One region of the Pseudomonas sp. KU26590 genome, then DNA from elsewhere that is predicted to be linked to it. Evidence: predicted binding sites of a transcription regulator. Region 1 holds the regulator's gene; each other region holds the start of a gene.
What was found. The regulator sigma-54, encoded in region 1, starts transcription at its own class of promoters, with help from an activator protein. The targets are predictions, from matches to a motif close to ANTGGCATNNANNTTGCTNT.
Positions count from the first base shown of each region.

Region 2: glnA (glutamate--ammonia ligase) is a predicted target of sigma-54. The motif match lies at 993-1,012, and genes of this name have one in related genera.
Region 3: OKW98_RS19330 (CmpA/NrtA family ABC transporter substrate-binding protein) is a predicted target of sigma-54. The motif match lies at 1,099-1,118, and genes of this name have one in related genera.
Region 4: OKW98_RS20390 (circularly permuted type 2 ATP-grasp protein) is a predicted target of sigma-54. The motif match lies at 937-956, and genes of this name have one in related genera.

Region 1 is NZ_CP110644.1:1,431,992-1,434,194, reverse strand. Features, by position in the region: gene lptB (LPS export ABC transporter ATP-binding protein) at 1-346, shown strand, start outside; gene OKW98_RS06495 (RNA polymerase factor sigma-54) at 536-2,029, shown strand; gene hpf (ribosome hibernation-promoting factor, HPF/YfiA family) at 2,105-2,203, shown strand, end outside.
Region 2 is NZ_CP110644.1:627,654-629,856, forward strand. Features, by position in the region: gene glnA (glutamate--ammonia ligase) at 1-894, opposite strand, end outside; gene thiI (tRNA uracil 4-sulfurtransferase ThiI) at 1,227-2,203, shown strand, end outside.
Region 3 is NZ_CP110644.1:4,341,030-4,343,232, forward strand. Features, by position in the region: gene OKW98_RS19325 (quinone-dependent dihydroorotate dehydrogenase) at 1-993, opposite strand, end outside; gene OKW98_RS19330 (CmpA/NrtA family ABC transporter substrate-binding protein) at 1,267-2,203, shown strand, end outside.
Region 4 is NZ_CP110644.1:4,584,011-4,586,213, forward strand. Features, by position in the region: gene OKW98_RS20390 (circularly permuted type 2 ATP-grasp protein) at 1-903, opposite strand, end outside; gene OKW98_RS20395 (ribonuclease E inhibitor RraB) at 1,351-1,689, opposite strand; gene OKW98_RS20400 (hypothetical protein) at 1,939-2,175, opposite strand.

The sequences.
Region 1 (2,203 bases):
CACCCACATTCGCGACAACCTGGGCATGAGCCTGTCGGGCGGTGAACGTCGCCGCGTGGAAATCGCACGCGCCCTCGCCACTTCGCCGAAATTCATTCTGCTCGACGAACCCTTCGCCGGTGTCGACCCTATCTCCGTAGGCGACATCAAGCAGATCATTCACCACCTCAAGGCCAAAGGGATCGGCGTGCTGATCACCGACCACAACGTGCGTGAGACGCTGGATATCTGCGAAACCGCCTACATCGTCAACGATGGGCAGCTGATTGCCGAAGGCGACGCCGAATCCATCCTGGCCAACCAGTTGGTCAAGGAAGTGTATCTGGGTCACGAGTTCCGCCTGTAACCGCAGTGATGACATGAGGTTGTGCGGTACCCCGCAACGTGCGCCGTCGCCGACCTCGTTTTTTAATTGTCATCACACTCTAGGCAAACCCTCCAGCTTCAGGCATATAATTTGCTTAAGTTGGCGCCCTCGGCGCCCTGCTAGTAAATGGCGCGCAGTGCGCCGGCGAATAAGGTGTTAAGCCCTGCCATGAAACCTTCGCTAGTCTTGAGAATGGGCCAGCAGCTGACGATGACGCCTCAGCTGCAACAGGCAATCCGCTTGCTTCAGCTGTCGACGCTGGATCTCCAACAGGAGATTCAAGAGGCGCTGGAGTCGAACCCGATGCTGGAACGGCAGGAGGAAGGCGACGATTTCGACAACGCCGACCCCTTGGCGGACACCGTAGAGCAAAAGCCCAACGCTGATGTTCAGGAACCCACCTACCAGGAATCGGCGCCCACCGTCGACAATCTGGATGAGGGCGACTGGAACGAGCGCATCCCCAATGAGCTCCCCGTCGACACCGCGTGGGAAGACGTCTACCAGACCAGCGCCAGCAGCCTGCCCAGCAACGACGATGACGAGTGGGATTTCACCACCCGCACCTCCGTCGGCGAGAGCCTGCAAAGTCACTTGCTCTGGCAGCTCAACCTCGCGCCAATGTCGGACACCGATCGCCTGATCGCCGTGACCCTGATCGACTGCATCAACAATCAGGGTTACCTCGACGAAACGCTTGAAGAAATGCTAGACGCTTTCGATCCCGAGCTCGATATCGAGCTGGATGAGATAGAAGCTGTTCTGCACCGTATCCAGCAGTTCGAGCCGGCAGGCATCGGCGCTCGCAACCTGAGCGAATGCCTGCTGCTGCAACTTCGCCAGTTGCCGGCCAAAACCAAGTGGCTGGCGGAAGCGCAGAAGCTGGTCAGCGACTACATCGATCTGCTGGGCAGCCGCGACTACGCGCAACTGATGCGCCGCATGAAGCTCAAGGAAGACGACCTGCGTCAGGTCATCGAACTGGTCCAGAGCCTCAACCCGCGCCCCGGCTCGCAGATCGAATCCAGCGAAGCCGAATACGTGGTGCCTGACGTCATCGTGCGCAAGGACAACGAGCGCTGGCTGGTGGAGCTGAACCAGGAATCCGTGCCGCGCCTGCGGGTCAATCCACAGTACGCAGGGTTTGTGCGTCGCGCCGATACCAGCGCCGACAACACGTTCATGCGCAATCAGCTGCAGGAAGCTCGCTGGTTCATCAAGAGCCTGCAAAGCCGCAACGAGACGCTGATGAAGGTGGCGACGCAAATTGTTGAACACCAGCGTGGCTTCCTCGAGTACGGCGACGAGGCCATGAAGCCGCTGGTTCTGCATGACATCGCTGAAGCGGTCGGCATGCATGAATCGACGATTTCCCGGGTGACCACGCAGAAGTTCATGCACACCCCACGCGGGATCTACGAACTCAAATATTTCTTTTCCAGCCACGTCAGCACCTCCGAAGGCGGCGAATGCTCGTCAACGGCGATTCGCGCGATCATCAAAAAACTGGTCGCCGCGGAAAATCAGAAAAAGCCGTTGAGTGACAGCAAGATCGCTGGTTTACTGGAAGCACAAGGCATTCAAGTGGCCCGTCGCACAGTCGCCAAGTACCGCGAATCCCTTGGGATCTCGCCGTCCAGCGAACGCAAGCGACTGATGTAGAGGTCACACGTCAAAGCGTTCCGGTGGCAGGCATTACGCCTGCCACTAATGCACTGGCAACGAAGGAGAAGCTGTATGCAAGTCAACATCAGTGGACACCAGCTGGAAGTGACTGAACCTCTGCGTACCTACATCGGCGAGAAACTCGCACGACTGGAACGCCACTTCGACAAG
Region 2 (2,203 bases), 800 kb from region 1:
GATGAAGTACAGAGCGGTGTCGGACAGGCCGGCATAACCTTCGCCTGCGAAGGTGTTCTTGCCATCTTTGGAGATGGACATGTGAACGTGCATACCCGAACCGTTATCGCCGTACAGAGGCTTGGGCATGAAGGTTGCGGTGCGGCCATAAGCGTCGGCAACGTTGTGCACGACGTATTTCAGGGTCTGAACTTCGTCAGCCTTTTTAACCAGCGTGTTGAATTTCACGCCGATTTCGTTCTGGCCAGCGGTTGCCACTTCGTGGTGGTGAACTTCGACGATCTGGCCCATTTCTTCCAGAGCGTTGCACATTGCGGTGCGGATTTCGTGGTCGTGGTCGAACGGTGGAACCGGGAAGTAGCCGCCTTTGATGCCTGGACGGTGGCCCTTGTTACCGCCTTCGATATCGGCGTCGGACATCCACGAACCTTGTTCGGAGTAGATCTTGAACATGGAACCGGAGATGTCGGACTTGAATTTCACTTCGTCGAAGATGAAGAATTCTGGCTCAGGGCCGGCGAATACAGTGTCACCGATGCCGGTCGACTTCAGGTATTCCTCGGCGCGGTGAGCGATGGCGCGTGGGTCGCGATCGTAACCTTGCATGGTCGACGGTTCGATGATGTCGCAAACCAGGATCAGGGTAGGCTCTTCGGTGAACGGATCCAGGACGGCGGTTTCGTCGTCCGGCAGCAGGATCATGTCGGAGGCTTCGATGCCTTTCCAGCCCGAGATGGAGGAACCGTCGAACATTTTGCCGACTTCGAAGAAGTCGTCTTCCAGCGCATCGCGGGCCGGCATGGTCACGTGGTGCTGAGTGCCTTTGGTGTCCGTGAAGCGCAGATCAATCCACTTAACGTCATGATCTTTGATGAGTTGAACCGACTTCGACATGTTGTCCTCCGGGGTGGATTAGGGCCTGAGTAGTGGTTGGCCCTTCAATTTGGGTGATGCCGGGCGCGATACTCGACCAAGGCAACCTGCCTCACAAGGGAGCAATTTGCATGCCAGTGCCCTGTGTTGGGTTTTCCGTGGGAATACCTGCCTTTAAGCGTGTTAAACGTCGCATATTCGAAAACGGGCGCACCGTTGTAGTGCCAAGTAATTGTATACAGGGCTGTTTTGGTGCGCGGACGATTGGCTGCACGATAACTGGTTAAACCTTGAGCAATTTCCGCTATAATCCGCGCCCCCCTTTTTCGACCGGGACCTAGCGCGCTGTTTTCATGAAATTAATCGTCAAAGTCTTCCCAGAAATCACTATCAAAAGCCGGCCTGTGCGCAAGCGCTTCATCAAACAGCTGGCCAAGAACATCCGTACGGTGCTCCGCGATCTGGACCCGGCGTTGGTGGTGGATGGCGTGTGGGACAACCTTGAGGTCGAAACAAAGGTCGAAGACGTTAAAGCCCTGCACGAGATGACCGTGCGCCTTAGCTGCATGCCTGGCATCACGCACTTTCTGCAGGTTGACCAGTATCCGCTGGGCGATATGGACGACATCTACGAGAAGTGCAAGCTGCACTTCGGCGATGCAATCCCCGGCAAGATATTCGGGGTGCGCTGCAAGCGCGCCGGTCATCACGACTTCAGCTCGATGGACGTTGAAAAATACGTCGGCAGCAGGCTGCGCCGTGAATGCAACGCCGCCGGCATCTCGCTAAAGGCGCCGGAAGTCGAAGTCAGAATCGAAATTCGGGACCAGCGTCTGTTCGTGATCCACAGCCAGCACAACGGCATTGGCGGTTATCCGCTGGGTTCGCTTGAACAGACCCTGATCCTGATGTCCGGTGGTTTTGACTCCACCGTGGCGGCGTACCAGATCATGCGTCGTGGCCTGATGAGCCATTTCTGCTTCTTCAATCTGGGCGGACGTGCCCACGAGCTGGGCGTGATGGAAGTCGCGCACTTCATCTGGAAGAAGTACGGCAGCTCCCAGCGAGTGCTGTTCGTCAGCGTACCGTTCGAGGAAGTTCTGGGAGAAATTCTCGGAAAAGTCGATAACAGTCATATGGGCGTAGTATTGAAGCGTATGATGTTGCGCGCCGCGAGCAACATTGCCGACCGGCTGGAAATCGACGCGCTGGTCACCGGCGAGGCGATTTCCCAGGTGTCCAGCCAGACGCTGCCCAACCTGTCGGTCATCGATTGCGTGACAGAGAAGCTGGTCTTGCGACCGCTGATCGCCAGTCACAAGCAGGACAT
Region 3 (2,203 bases), 2.9 Mb from region 1:
CGATTCGCGGATCAGCGCCGGGCCCTTGTAAATGAACCCGGAATAAATCTGCACAAGGCTCGCCCCCGCCGCGATCTTCTCGGCCGCGTGCTTGCCCTCGGTAATGCCGCCGGCAGCAATGATCGGCAACCGCCCGCCCAACTCACCGGCCAGCACCTTGACGATGTGCGTGCTCTGCTCGCGCACCGGAGCGCCCGACAGCCCGCCGGCTTCGTCGCCGTGGGGCAACCCTTCAACGCCCTGACGGCTGAGGGTGGTGTTGGTCGCGATCACCGCGTCCATACCCGACTCCAGCAGGGCGCTGGCGACCAATACCGTTTCCTCATCGCTCATGTCCGGGGCAATCTTGATCGCCAGCGGCACGCGCTTGCCGTGAAGCTGCGTCAAGGCTTCCTGACGCAAGCGCAAGGCTTCAAGCAACTGCTTGAGTGAATCGCCGAATTGCAGGCTGCGCAGGCCCGGGGTGTTGGGCGAGCTGACGTTGACGGTGATGTAACTGGCGTGGGCGTACACCTTGTCCAGGCAGATGAGGTAGTCATCCACGGCGCGCTCAACGGGCGTGTCGACGTTCTTGCCGATGTTGATGCCCAGCACGCCTTTGTACTGCGCGGCTTGCACCCGGCTGACCAGATTGTCGACGCCCAGGTTGTTGAAGCCCATGCGGTTGATGATGGCTTCGGCGTGGGGCAGGCGGAAAACGCGCGGTTTCGGATTGCCCGGTTGCGGGCGCGGCGTGACGGTGCCGATCTCGACGAAACCGAAGCCCAACTGGGCGAAGCCGTCGATGGCCGCGCCGTTCTTGTCCAGCCCCGCCGCCAGCCCGACCGGGTTGGGGAAGCGCAGGCCCATGACGGTCACCGGCAGCTGCATCGGCGCCTTGTTGAACAGGCCATTGAGCCCCAGACGCCCGCCCGCTCCGATCAGGTCGATGGACAGATCGTGGGAGGTTTCCGGGGAGAGTTTGAACAGTAACTGGCGGGCCAGGTTATACATGGGCGGGGGCGGCTCGATTGCGGCTGGGATCAGCGGCGGATTATAAACGCCGCTGCGGGCGAAGCGCGAGGCATGTCGAGAACTTTGCTTACAACCTCGACTCGCGCTGGCATATGGCTTGCTTAGTCTCCTGTATCGACTCGATCCAACGGCGGAGCGAGACACAGGACAATGACGTCGCTGTCGCCCCGGTTCAATCTGGGCGAGGCGGCGTTTTTTTTGGACGATCGGCAGCGCTTACTAGCGCTTCGGCCTCCACGCGGAATGGCAACCATGACTGACACGCTCAACCCTTCGCTGGCCTGGGTCAACGGCAGCGATGCACCAGAACTCAGCAGCGTCGACCTCGGATTCATGGCGCTCACCGACAGCGCCTCGTTGATCGTCGCCGCGACCCAGGGCTTCGCCCAGCCCTATGGCTTGAACATCAACCTGCACCGGCAGTCATCGTGGGCCAACCTGCGCGACAAACTGGTCAGCGGCGAATTGCACGCCGCCCACAGCCTGTACGGCCTGGTCTACGCCGTGCAACTGGGGCTGGCCGGGCCGGCGAAGCACATGGCGGTGCTGATGGGGCTGAACCAGAACGGCCAGAGCATCAACCTGTCGCGGTCGCTGCAGGACGCGGGCGTGACCACTCCTGATGCACTCGACCGGCGCACGCACCAAAGCGACTCAAAACTGACTTTCGCCCAGACCTTTCCCACCGGCAATCACGCCCTGTGGTTGTATTACTGGCTCGCGAGTCAAGGCATTCACCCGTTGCGCGACGTCGACAGCGTGGTGGTGCCGCCGCCGCAAATGGTCGAGCACTTGCAGGCCGGGCGTATCGACGGCTTTTGCGTCGGCGAGCCGTGGGGTGCCAGTGCCGTTCAGCAGAACCTGGGCTTCACCCTGGCGACGTCCCAGGCCATCTGGCCGGATCACCCGGAAAAGGTGTTGGCGTGCAGCCTGGAATTCGCCGAGCAGTACCCGAACACGGCGCGGGCGCTGGTGATGGCCGTGCTTGAGGCCAGCCGCTTCATCGAAGAGAGCGCTGACAACCGGCGCAGCACCGCGCAGTTGCTCAGCGCCGCCGAATACGTCAACGCACCCGTCGGCGCCATCGAATCGCGGCTGCTGGGCGAGTACGATGACGGACTCGGCAACCGATGGCACGACCATCACGCCATCCGCTTCCACGGCGACGGTGAGGTGAACATGCCCTGGC
Region 4 (2,203 bases), 3.0 Mb from region 1:
ATTGCCCGAGCGGTACGCAGCCAGCAGGCCCGGCACGCCGAGCATCGAATCCGGATTGAACGCCAGCGGATCAAGGAACGCGTCATCGAGCCTGCGGTAAATCACGTCGACCGCTTTCGGGCCGTCGGTGGTGCGCATGAACACGCGGTCATCGCGCACGAAGAGGTCAGCGCCTTCCACCAGCTCGACGCCCATTTCCCGGGCCAGAAACGCATGCTCGAAAAACGCGCTGTTGAAGCGCCCGGGGGTCAGCACGACCACGCTCGGGTTATCCAGCGGGCTCGAACTTTTCAGGGTGTCCAGCAACAGATTCGGGTAGTGATCGATCGGCGCGATGCGTTGCGCGGCGAACAGCTCGGGGAACAGCCGCATCATCATCTTGCGGTCTTCGAGCATGTAGCTCACGCCGCTTGGCGTACGCAGGTTGTCTTCGAGCACGTAATACGTGCCATCGCCGTCACGCACCAGATCGACGCCGGAGATATGCGAATACAGGTCGCGATGCAGATTCAGGCCCTGCATTGCCAACTGGTATTGCTCGTTGGCGAGAACCTGTTCAGCAGGAATGATCCCGGCCTTGATGATGCGCTGATCGTGATAGAGGTCAGCCAGAAACATGTTCAACGCCTTGACGCGCTGAATGCAGCCGCGCTCCACCACGCGCCATTCGCTGGCCGGGATGCTGCGCGGAATGGTGTCGAACGGGATCAGCCGCTCGGTGCCCTGCTCGTCGCCGTACAGCGTGAACGTGATCCCGGCGCGATGAAACAATAAATCGGCCTCACGCCGACGCTGAGCGAGCAACTCAGGCGGCGCTTCACCCAACCAGCGGGCAAATTCCCGATAATGCGGACGGACTACGCCGCCCGCATCGTACATCTCGTCATAAAAGGTGCGGATCATGCCGTACTCCTTGTCACCATGGACACCAGAGCCTTCGCAAGGCCCGTGCCATCGGCATAAACGCTTTGATATCAATGGGTTGAATTAAATAGCCACAGCGCCCGCACCATTCCTGTGCACGATGCGCCCTAACCCGCTGCCCGACGCTTCATGGCGAAGCGTCGCTCGATTTGAAAATCTATCGAAGGCATAGCCAGAGTTCATTTCCGCGCGTTACAGGAGCTGAGCATAATCGCCCCATACCGCAGACCAACCCGCCGGATCACCCAAGGCGATTGGCTCAAAACCTTATTGGCAACGCCACCCGATATTCCCTTTGCGCCGCTCCCAAGAGAGCGGCTTTTTTTTGCCTGTGATTCAGCTCGGTGCATCTCCCTCCCCCACGCTGGGTCGCAGAGGCGAGAGATTGCGTTCGACTACCAGTCGTTTGCTAGCGACGCCTACAGGTCAATGCAGGCGCTTGAGCACCTGTTTGACGCCCCAGCCTTCAACCTCCCCGTCCAGACCGAAAATCGCGGTCTGGAAATCCTGCTCGAAATCGCCTATCCCGTCGTAGGTCGCGTACATCAACTTGCTCAGTTCCAGGTGCCAGGCACCGTCTTCCAGCGCATTGAGCTGGACATTGACTGACTCGCCACGAAATTTTTCCGCAGCCTGACGCGCCCGGTCCTCATCCGGAAAGGTGGCATAGAACTCGATGGGGTGAATGCGTGCGAAGTCGAAACCGCCTTCTTTCATGCAGCGCAGTACATGGCTGCTGACGTCTTCTTGATAGGCTGTGCTCATGAAACGTCCTCCTATGCAACGATAGATAGAGTTTCAACTATCCCGAAACACCCCTCGATGGCGAGGCGTGTAGCGGCAGGTCATCTGCCGCCCGGGACTCAAGCATGTCGCTGACAAGGCCGGTGCGTTTTACAAAACGGGCATACGTACGCGAGCGGACTCGGGTAGATGCATCACCGACCTCGCTGGCAGAGTACCCCCATTGATAGTGCGTTGCCAATTGGCAGGAGGGCGGGAAATGCAGGCTTCCTACGAAGCCTCGACGATGGAGATGATCTGTACCGCGTTCTGCTCTTTGAGTGTCTTTACAGTGGGCTCGGCAGTGCGACCGTCGAGGTCGTTCAGATCAAGATCACTGGCGACCGGAAACAGGATCGGACGGAGTTGCTGCGCAGCCTCTTCTTCACTGGGACGGTGATCGGATTCAAGATCGAGGGTTTGCTGCACACCGTCTTTGTCCAGAAACGAAATAGTCCACACTTTCATCAATCTCTCCTCAGTAAGGGCCTGACAA